3 regions of the Pseudoalteromonas sp. SWXJZ10B genome follow, and region 2 is predicted to be linked to each of the others. Evidence: predicted binding sites of a transcription regulator. Region 2 holds the regulator's gene; each other region holds the start of a gene.

Region 1 (3,291 bases), on a different contig from region 2:
AAAGAAGACGTTTGCGATTTATCGCTTAGTATTGGTTATAGTTTTACTAATAAACAAAAGCAGCCCTTTGAAGCGCTATTAAATGATGCAGACCACGCAATGTATAAAAATAAACAAGCGTATAAGCTCGCTAAAAAGGCACAATAGTAAAAGGAGGTTCGTCATGACTCATGCCACACAAACTTGGCTGGTTTTTTCTGCGATAGGTTTTATTTTTTCCTTAGCAATAATAAGCTTATTTGAAACGTTTACTAGCATTAGATTTATATCTAATGAGGGAATAGTTTTTGGTGTTATGTGCTCCTCTATGGGGTTTGCCTTAAAAAGGCTTGAGAGTAATAACCAAAAACAGCTTCAATAAATAGCTTAAGCTGCAAATTTTTACTTGTATTTATTAATTCATTTTTCAAAGTACGGACATAAAAAAGCAAGCCATGAGGCTTGCCAAGAAGGGTGTTAATTAGCTCTTACCTAGCCTTTAAGCTATTAGCTTTTCCGCAAGGTTCAATTCCATAATGGCTTTTAATAAACGGTATAAGTTAATTGACGCGTCAATTTCTTCTTTACGGTTTGTTAAGCTTTCAATATTTAGGCCCAGCGGTACATCTAAATGCGCACAGCTTTTAATTATTAAGTCGAGGTTTTCGCGGCAAATACGCACTGATTCGCTTAATGTATTGTCTGCATCAAGCATGCGCCATTTTGTAGCTTCTGGCACTGAAATACCCAACCACTTCATAAAGTCTAAGGTTTTTTCGCCGCCGCACGGGGTAAACGTTAATATAATACGTTGTGGTGTAATACCTTGTGCTTTACATGTACGCGCGTAACTAGTGATTAACTCTATAGTCGCTTGTGCGTCGTAAACAGCTTGCGATATAAAAAACTGACAACCTTGTGCTGTTTTTTCTATTAATCGTTCGTGCTCATTTCGTTTGCTTGAATGGCGCTCAGCAATAGTAACGCCACCTAAAAAGAAATCATCTGATTGCTCAGCCAATGCTTTATATGCATCTGGCAGACTTAACTTGATATCGCCTACCGATGACGGGCTACCTACTAAAACTACATTTTGTAAATCGTAGTCGTTTTTAGTTTCACTTAACCAATCTTTAAATTCACCCACGCCACGCTGCGCCACACTTTTATAAGTAATTACATCTTGTGCAGATAAATTACGAATTAAATGGCTGTATTCACGCGGATCAACGGTTTGTTTAAATGGAAATGGGCGGTCTTGATTGGTTCGGCTGCTTTCGTCTTGAATGTCGTAAATTATTACGCCGTCGTATTCAATTTCGTGTAAGCGACCTAATAGCTTTTCTGCAATGGTTTTTAATTGCGCTTTATCGGTGCCAATTTTAGGCGGGGTAGTACCAATAAGATAAACACCTTGGTTGGTGTCCACTATCTTCTCTTTTAGTGATAAAGCCATAATCCTCATTCCAGCTAAGTTTGTTTTGATGGATTTAATATAGCAGCCATTTAGACGTCTAGATAGATTTATTTAGTGAAAGTTTTTCAACTAACATGATGTTTATTCATAGTGCTTGTTCCCATTATTTATAATTGACACAGTTGTTTACATAATAAATTCCCTTGGGGCTCTTATATTTATTGGCTTTGGGGCATAATTAAAGAGTTAAATCTGACAACAAATTTGCTCAATTTAAAAAGGGACAACAATGAAATTTAAATTATTAGCAACCAGCTTAGCGGTATCGCTGGCGTTAACAGGTTGCGCCATGCAACAAAACCAAAGCACGCAAACAACAGCACAACAAGAACAAGTAAATAAAGCTGATGATCGTGTTTTTTCGCAAGATTATTTAATTGAAGAGCTAGAAAACGGCTTACGTGTCATGGTTGTTAAAACTGATTACCCTGATGTAGTGTCGCTTCAAATTCCGGTATCGGTTGGGTCGCGTAACGAAGTTGAAGAGGGCAAAACAGGCTTTGCTCACTTTTTTGAACACATGATGTTTAAAGGCTCACAAAAATACCCTGAAGATGTGTATTCAGACATATTAAAAAATTCAGGTGTTGATAACCGCGCGTATACAACAAACGATTACACCAACTACCATTTAAACTTTTCAAAGCAGCATCTTGATAAAGTACTTGAGCTTGAAGCTGATATTTTTCAAAACTTAACCTACACCGAAGAGCAATTTAGAACCGAAGCACAAACGGTAAAAGGTGAGTACTTAAAAAACAACGCGAGCCCAGTTCGTAAATTATTAAGCGCTGTACGCGAAGAAGCGTTTGATAAGCACACGTATAAACACACCACTATGGGCTTTTTTAAAGACATAGAAGCGATGCCCGATCAAATGGCGTACGGTAAAGAGTTTTTTGCTAAATTTTATAAGCCTGAGTATGTATCGATTGTAATTGTGGGCGATGTAGAGCCACAAGCAACAATGGCTATGGTTAAAAAGCATTGGGGCAGCTGGAAAAAAGGTAACTACGTTGCTGACATTAAGGCAGAGCCTGTGCAACAAGCACCAAAATATTTGCACCAGCAAGATGAAGCGCTACCAGGGCATTGGTTACTTGTATCGTACAAAGGCGCTGCGTGGGAGCCTGCTAAAAAAGACAGAGCGGCGCTTGATTTAATCTCACAGCTTTATTTTTCAAGTAATTCAGATTTATATCAAGAGCTAGTGGTCGACAAACAAATTGCCAGCCAAATGTTTACCTATAACCCAGAGACTAAAGATCCGGGTTTATTACACGTATTTGTTAAAGTAGAAAACGCAGACGATTTAGCCACTGCACGCGATGCCATTAACCGAACTTATGCAAAAGCACGCACTGAGCTTGTTGATGAGCAAAAGCTGAGTGATTTAAAATCGAACCTTAAATACAGCTTTATTAATGGTTTAGATTCGTCGCAAGCGATTGCATCAACCCTTGCCAGCTACATGCATTTTGAGCGCGATCCTGAGGTTATAAACCAGCTGTATAAATCGGCAGATAACATCACCAGCGCAGATATTAAAGCTGTTGCTAATAAATACTTTACTGATAACGCACGTACCACATTAACAATGTCGGCACTTGATGAAGCGCCAAGTTTTGAGCAAGAAGTTGATTTAAATGCGCTTACTGCAAAGCTTAAACAAGCACCTGCGGCTCCTGTATTTAAAGTACTTGATAAAACCAATAGCTCGCCATTAATTGATGTTAACTTTTTATTCAATACCGGTGCGGCTGCCGACCCTCAAGGCAAAAAAGGCGTTGCTGCGTTAACTGCGGCTATGCTTGCACAAGGTGGCTCAGAGGCGA
Region 2 (3,291 bases):
CATTGCCGACACATTCGGTGGTATTAACCTTGAAGATATTAAAGCACCAGAGTGTTTTGAAATAGAAAAAGCATTAATAGAGCGTTGTAGCATTCCTGTTTTTCATGATGATCAACACGGTACTGCCATTGTAACGGCTGCTGGTATGTTAAATGCGCTAGAAGTACAAGGTAAGTCAATTGAAGATGCAATTATTGTATGTTTAGGTGCAGGCGCTGCCGCTGTTGCGTGTATGGAGCTGTTAATTAAGTGTGGTGCACTGCGTGAACACATTTATATGCTTGACCGCAAAGGTGTTATTCATACCCGCCGCGATGACTTAAATGAATATAAACAGCTTTTTGCTAACAATACCGATAAGCGTACATTGCAAGATGTAATTGCAGATGCGGATGTATTTGTGGGTGTTTCTGGCCCTAACTTATTAGCGGCTGAAGATTTAAAGCTAATGGCTGCAAAACCAGTTGTGTTTGCATGTTCAAATCCAGATCCTGAGATTGATCCTGCACTTGCGCACGGCGCACGCAACGATTTAATCATGGCAACAGGGCGCTCTGATTACCCTAACCAAGTTAATAATGTTTTATGTTTCCCGTTTATTTTCCGTGGTGCGCTTGATGTACGTGCAAGCGCTATTAACGATGAAATGAAAATTGCTGCAGTAGATGCTATTCGAAGTATTGCCAAAGAGCCAGTACCTGCAGAAGTTTTAAAAGCCGCTGGTGTAGATAAACTAGAATTTGGTGCGCAGTATATTATTCCAAAACCAATGGATCCACGTTTACTGCCGCGTATAGCAAGAGCTGTTGCACTTGCTGCTATTGAGTCGGGTGTAGCACAAATTGATTTACCAGAAAATTATATGCGGTAATACCAATCCGCAATAATACTTAATCAATTTGAGGGATTAAATCTGACGTTAACTACGTTAAAAATTTCTGATATAGAACAACTAAATAACGAAATTTTTGCCTTGTTATCGACACGATTTTCTTCCCTCAAAATAGATCACTTCATTAAGCGAATTGGTATAAATCTATACAGTAGATCTATGCAATAAAATTTAGACATAAAAAAACCTCAGTAATTACTGAGGTTTTTTTTATCTTTGTAATATTTATTCTTCGTTTAAAACGGGTACTTCTAGACCCATTTCTTGCATTATTTTTTTAACTTCTTCTGGCACTTTTTCGGCGTTATCTTTACGTAAGTCATCGTCATTTGGTAAAGGTTGGCCAGTAAAAGCATGCAAAAATGCCTCACATAGCAATTCACTATTTGTAGCATGGCGAAGGTTATTGATTTGACGACGTGTACGTTCGTCAGTTAATACCTTTAATACATTTAGCGGGATCGAAACGGTGATCTTTTTAACTTGCTCTGATTTTTTACCGTGTTCTGCGTATGGGTGAATATACTCACCATTCCATTTAGCCATAAGATGTATCGTTGCCTCAGATTATTAATTTCTCACACGGTATAAAAAGCGTGTAAATATGCGTGAAATTCTATCGATTTAAAAAAGATAGTCAAATAATAGATACCGATCTATCTTAATAAGCCTATTGTAGGTGTAAAGATAAGCACACTTTTGTGAGCTAAAATGTGTTATTCGCAGAGGCCCCTTCTACTTTTAGCCATCTAGAGCTTTAAAATACTTTGACTTATCAAAACGGATAACTTACTCTTTTAGACGTCTAAACATCCAAATTAATCAGGTGACGAATATGAGCGAAAAAAACAAAGCAACCATTGCTGTACGTAACGGCGTTGATGCTGATAAACATCATGGTGCGGTGGTACCGCCAATTTATTTATCGACTACTTATTCGTTTGCCGACTTTGATACTAAGCGTGAGTATGATTATGGTCGTAGCGGTAATCCTAATCGTGATATTTTAGCTGAGACGCTTGCTAAGCTTGAAGGTGGCGCTCGTGGCATAATTACAGCTACAGGCATGGCTGCCGTGCATTTAGCTACTCAGCTACTTAATAGTGACGATACGTTAGTAATTCCACATGATTGTTATGGTGGCAGCTATCGTTTATTTACATCTTTACAAAAACGCGGACTACTAAAGCTCGAAATATTAGATTTAACAAAAGAAGAAAGCCTTCAACAAATTTTAGTAATTAAACCTAAGCTTATTTGGATAGAAACCCCAAGTAACCCAGTACTTCGTTTAACAGATATTAAAGCGGTTACCGATGTTGCAAAGCAATGCGGTGCATTGGTGGCTGCAGATAACACGTTTTTGTCGCCTGCTTTACAAAACCCTATTAAATTTGGTGTAGATATTGTGGTGCATTCAACCACTAAATACATTAACGGACACTCAGATGTAGTAGGCGGCTCAGTTATTACCGCAACACAAGAGCTTGGTGATGAGCTTGCTTGGTGGGCTAATAACATTGGTATTACGGGTGCGCCTTTTGATAGCTATTTAACGCTTCGTGGTTTACGTACTTTAAATGTGCGCCTAAGGCAGCATCAAGAAAATGCCCTGGCAATAGCTAAGTATCTTGAAAGCTCTGAATATGTAAGCCAAGTTTACTACCCAGGTCTTGAGTCACATCCTCAACATGAGCTGGCTAAAGCACAGCAACTTGGTTTTGGTGGCATGGTGAGTTTTGATATTAAAGGCGATATAAACGACGCTGCGGCATTTTTAACTAGCCTTAAAACGTTTAGTTTAGCTGAGTCACTAGGTGGCGTAGAGAGCTTAATTTGTCACCCTGCAACTATGACGCACGCAGGTATGGAGGCAACAGCACGTTTAGAAGCGGGCGTGGGCGATACGCTTATTCGTATTTCGGTAGGTATTGAAGATATACGCGATTTAGTCGCTGATTTTGAGCGAGTGTTTGAACTTGTAAAACCAGGGCAAAATAAAAATGTTGGCCGTGTAGGCAAAGGAGCAGGCACTTCTGGCGGTAACGTTAAATTAAGTGCAGCCCGTCCGGCGCTTTGGTAAGTAATACCAATCCGCAATAATACCTAATCAATTTGAGGGATTAAACCGCACGCTAACTTCGTTAAAAATTTCTCATATAGAACAACTAAACAACGAAATTTTTGCCTTGTTATCGACACGGTTTTCTTATCCTCAAAATAGACAACTTAATTAAGCGAATTGGTATAAATATGGTCAATTGTGTACATAAATTTGGTGGCTCGAGTTTAAGCTCAAGTGAGCGATATCAAAGCGTAGCTAAAATAATTATTGGGCGTACTCAGACGGGCGACTGTGTTGTGGTGTCTGCTGCAGGTAAAACTACAGATACACTTGT
Region 3 (3,291 bases), on a different contig from region 2:
TATTTTTGCGCGTTTATTACTCATTAAATTAATTAGCCATTCTTAAAAAGAGAATAAATCGGGAAAAATTAAAAAAACAGCCAGTACGACTAGCAAAATTGTGGCAGTTGCAATCAATGAATATAAAAGTAAGTTACTGCGTTTTTTAGGAGGCGCTAAATCATCATCTAGCATTAGATCGTCACCTTGCCATTCGTCAATACTTTCGTCTGGTGCTTTTAATTGAGCTTCAGGAAGTCGTTGCTCTAACTCGTCTAGCTTTTCTTCAAGGCGAATTAAGCTGCTAGTGATGTAATCGAGTGCATCAAAAATACGTTCGTCACGTTGGTTGTTATTTGCAGCAGGGTTTGAGCCATTTTGAATGATGTTTGAAACAGCTTGAAGCTTACTTTTAATGCCTAAGCCTGCTAGTAACTTAGCCTGTTTTAACGCTTTGTCTTTATCGCTTGGTGCAAACAGTGGCTTACCTTTAAAAAAAAGAGCTACTTTTTCATCTGATGTTTTTAATTTTGCAGCTAAATTTGTACATGCTATTTTTATGTCAACGTTATCGGCAAGTCCTGCAAATATAACGCGAAAGTTATCGGCCATTTAACTGTCCCTAAAGCTTTTATAATGAAATGAGTATATACCTAAAGTACAAAAGAATTCGAGGTCGATTTAATAGTTATTTTGTAGACGCTCTACAAACAATATAGCGAATAAGTTTTAGATGCAAAAACGGCCCTTAAAAGGGCCGTTTTTAATTTACTACAACAATTTTGACTTAAAGGCCAGCAGCTGCGCGAAGTGCGTCTGCTTTATCTGTACGTTCCCAAGGGAATTCGTCACGACCAAAGTGGCCGTAAGCCGCTGTAGGAAGGTAGATAGGGCGCTCTAAATCAAGCATTTGAATTAAGCCGTAAGGGCGCAGGTCAAAATGTTCACGAATAAGCTCGATTAAACGGCTTTCTTCTAGCTTGCTTGTACCAAACGTTTCAACGCTGATAGAAGTAGGCTCTGCAACACCAATTGCGTAAGAAACTTGTAGCTCACACTTGTCAGCAAGACCAGCAGCAACAATGTTTTTAGCAACGTAACGTGCAGCGTATGCTGCTGAACGGTCAACTTTTGATGGATCTTTACCAGAGAAAGCACCACCACCGTGACGAGCCATACCACCGTATGTATCTACAATAATTTTACGACCAGTTAAACCACAGTCACCCATTGGTCCGCCAATTACAAAGCGACCTGTTGGGTTAATGAAAAACTTAGTTGCACTTGTAATAAGTTCTGCAGGAAGTACCGGCTTGATGATTGTTTCCATCACCGCTTCTACTAAATCTTTTTGCGAAATGTCTTCGCTGTGCTGAGTAGAAAGTACAACAGCATCAATACCTACTGGCTTACCGTTTTCGTATGCAAAAGTCACTTGAGATTTTGCATCTGGACGTAACCAGTTAAGCTCGCCGCTTTTGCGTACTTGCGCTTGGCGCTGAACTAAACGGTGTGAGTAAGTAATTGGAGCAGGCATTAGTACTTCTGTTTCGTTACATGCGTAACCAAACATTAAGCCTTGGTCGCCAGCGCCTTGCTCTTCTGGGCTAGTACGGTCAACACCTTGGTTAATGTCTGGAGACTGTTTACCAATAGTGTTTAAAATTGCACATGAATCGGCATCAAAGCCCATGTCTGAATTTGTGTAGCCAATGTCACGAATTGTTTTACGTGTAATTTCTTCGATATCAACCCATGCGCTAGTAGTGATTTCACCACCAACCATAACCATACCGGTTTTTACGTAAGTTTCGCATGCAACACGGGCATGAGAGTCTTGCTCTAGGATAGCATCAAGTACCGCATCAGAGATTTGATCGGCGATTTTATCCGGATGACCTTCAGAAACTGATTCAGAAGTAAATAAATGTTTTGCCATTGTAATTCTGCTCACAAATATTGCGCTTCACAAACGTCGGTATTAGCGCTAAAAAATTAAGGGGCGTATTTTATCGAAAACAAAACATCTTGCATAGTGTTTTTACGCCTAGACGTCTAAATAAAATGTATAATAACTTTTTGGTCTTAAAAAATATTCATAATGCCTCATTTTTATGGGGTTTTTAATTGCACACCGCCCCCACAATAAGTAAGAATGGTGCCATAAAAGCTCTTAAGTGACTTATGAGCATAAACGATTACATAAATACCCGCGCAAATACAAATAAAGGTAGGAGAATTCATGCCATCTCGCAAAGAACTTGCAAATGCTATTCGCGTCTTGTCAATGGACGCAGTACAAAAGGCCAAATCTGGTCACCCTGGAGCCCCTATGGGCATGGCTGATATCGCAGAAGTACTATGGCGCGATTATCTAAAACATAACCCAACGAATCCAGAGTGGGCTGACCGTGACAGATTTATTCTTTCAAACGGCCACGGTTCAATGCTTATATATTCTCTATTGCACCTAAGTGGTTACGACTTACCGCTAGACGAAATTAAAAACTTCCGTCAAATGCATTCTAAAACACCAGGTCACCCTGAGTATGGCTATGCACCAGGAATCGAAACTACTACGGGTCCTTTAGGTCAAGGGATCACAAATGCCGTAGGTATGGCAATTGCTGAAAAAGCGCTAGCTGCACAGTTTAACCGTGAAGGTCACGATATTGTTGATCACTTTACCTATGCATTTATGGGCGACGGTTGCCTTATGGAAGGTATTTCACATGAAGCAGGTTCACTTGCAGGCACATTAGGCCTTGGTAAACTTGTTGCGTTTTGGGATGACAACGGCATTTCAATCGATGGTGAAGTAGAAGGTTGGTTTACCGATGATACACCAGCGCGCTTTAAAGCGTACGGTTGGCATGTGATTAGTGGTGTTGATGGCCACGACAGCGATGCTGTAAGTGCTGCAATTGCAGAGGCTAAAAGTGTAACCGACAAGCCATCACTAATTTGTTGTAAAACAATTATTGGTTATGGTTCACCTAACAAATCAGGTAGCCACGATTGTCATGGTGCTCCACTAGGTGATGACGAAATTAAAGCGTCTCGCGAATTTTTAGGTTGGACTGGCGATGCGTTCGAAATTCCTGATGATATTTACGCACAATGGGATAGCAAAGAAAAAGGTCAACAGCTTGAATCAAGCTGGGACGAAAAATTTGCAGCATACGCAAAAGCATACCCAGAGCTTGCAGCTGAATACAAGCGTCGTATTAACAACGAACTTCCTGGCGATTGGGCTGAAAAATCTCAAGCGTATATTGAGCAATTACAAGCAAACCCAGCAAACCCAGCGTC

What was found. The regulator MetJ, encoded in region 2, represses methionine synthesis genes. The targets are predictions, from matches to a motif close to TAGACGTCTAGACGTCTA.
Region 1: the regulator MetJ is predicted to act here: its motif matches at 1,479-1,496, upstream of I6F54_RS04535 (methylenetetrahydrofolate reductase).
Region 3: the regulator MetJ is predicted to act here: its motif matches at 2,020-2,037, upstream of metK (methionine adenosyltransferase).

Annotation. Positions count from the first base shown of each region.
Region 1 is NZ_JADYXD010000003.1:206,711-210,001, forward strand. Features, by position in the region: gene I6F54_RS04525 (sensor domain-containing diguanylate cyclase) at 1-147, shown strand, start outside; gene I6F54_RS04530 (hypothetical protein) at 164-361, shown strand; gene I6F54_RS04535 (methylenetetrahydrofolate reductase) at 479-1,435, opposite strand; gene I6F54_RS04540 (M16 family metallopeptidase) at 1,686-3,291, shown strand, end outside.
Region 2 is NZ_JADYXD010000005.1:183,217-186,507, reverse strand. Features, by position in the region: gene I6F54_RS06945 (malic enzyme-like NAD(P)-binding protein) at 1-871, shown strand, start outside; gene metJ (met regulon transcriptional regulator MetJ) at 1,118-1,438, opposite strand; gene metB (cystathionine gamma-synthase) at 1,728-2,975, shown strand; gene metL (bifunctional aspartate kinase/homoserine dehydrogenase II) at 3,146-3,291, shown strand, end outside.
Region 3 is NZ_JADYXD010000024.1:50,986-54,276, reverse strand. Features, by position in the region: gene I6F54_RS17100 (5-formyltetrahydrofolate cyclo-ligase) at 1-24, opposite strand, end outside; gene I6F54_RS17095 (hypothetical protein) at 43-591, opposite strand; gene metK (methionine adenosyltransferase) at 767-1,918, opposite strand; gene tkt (transketolase) at 2,222-3,291, shown strand, end outside.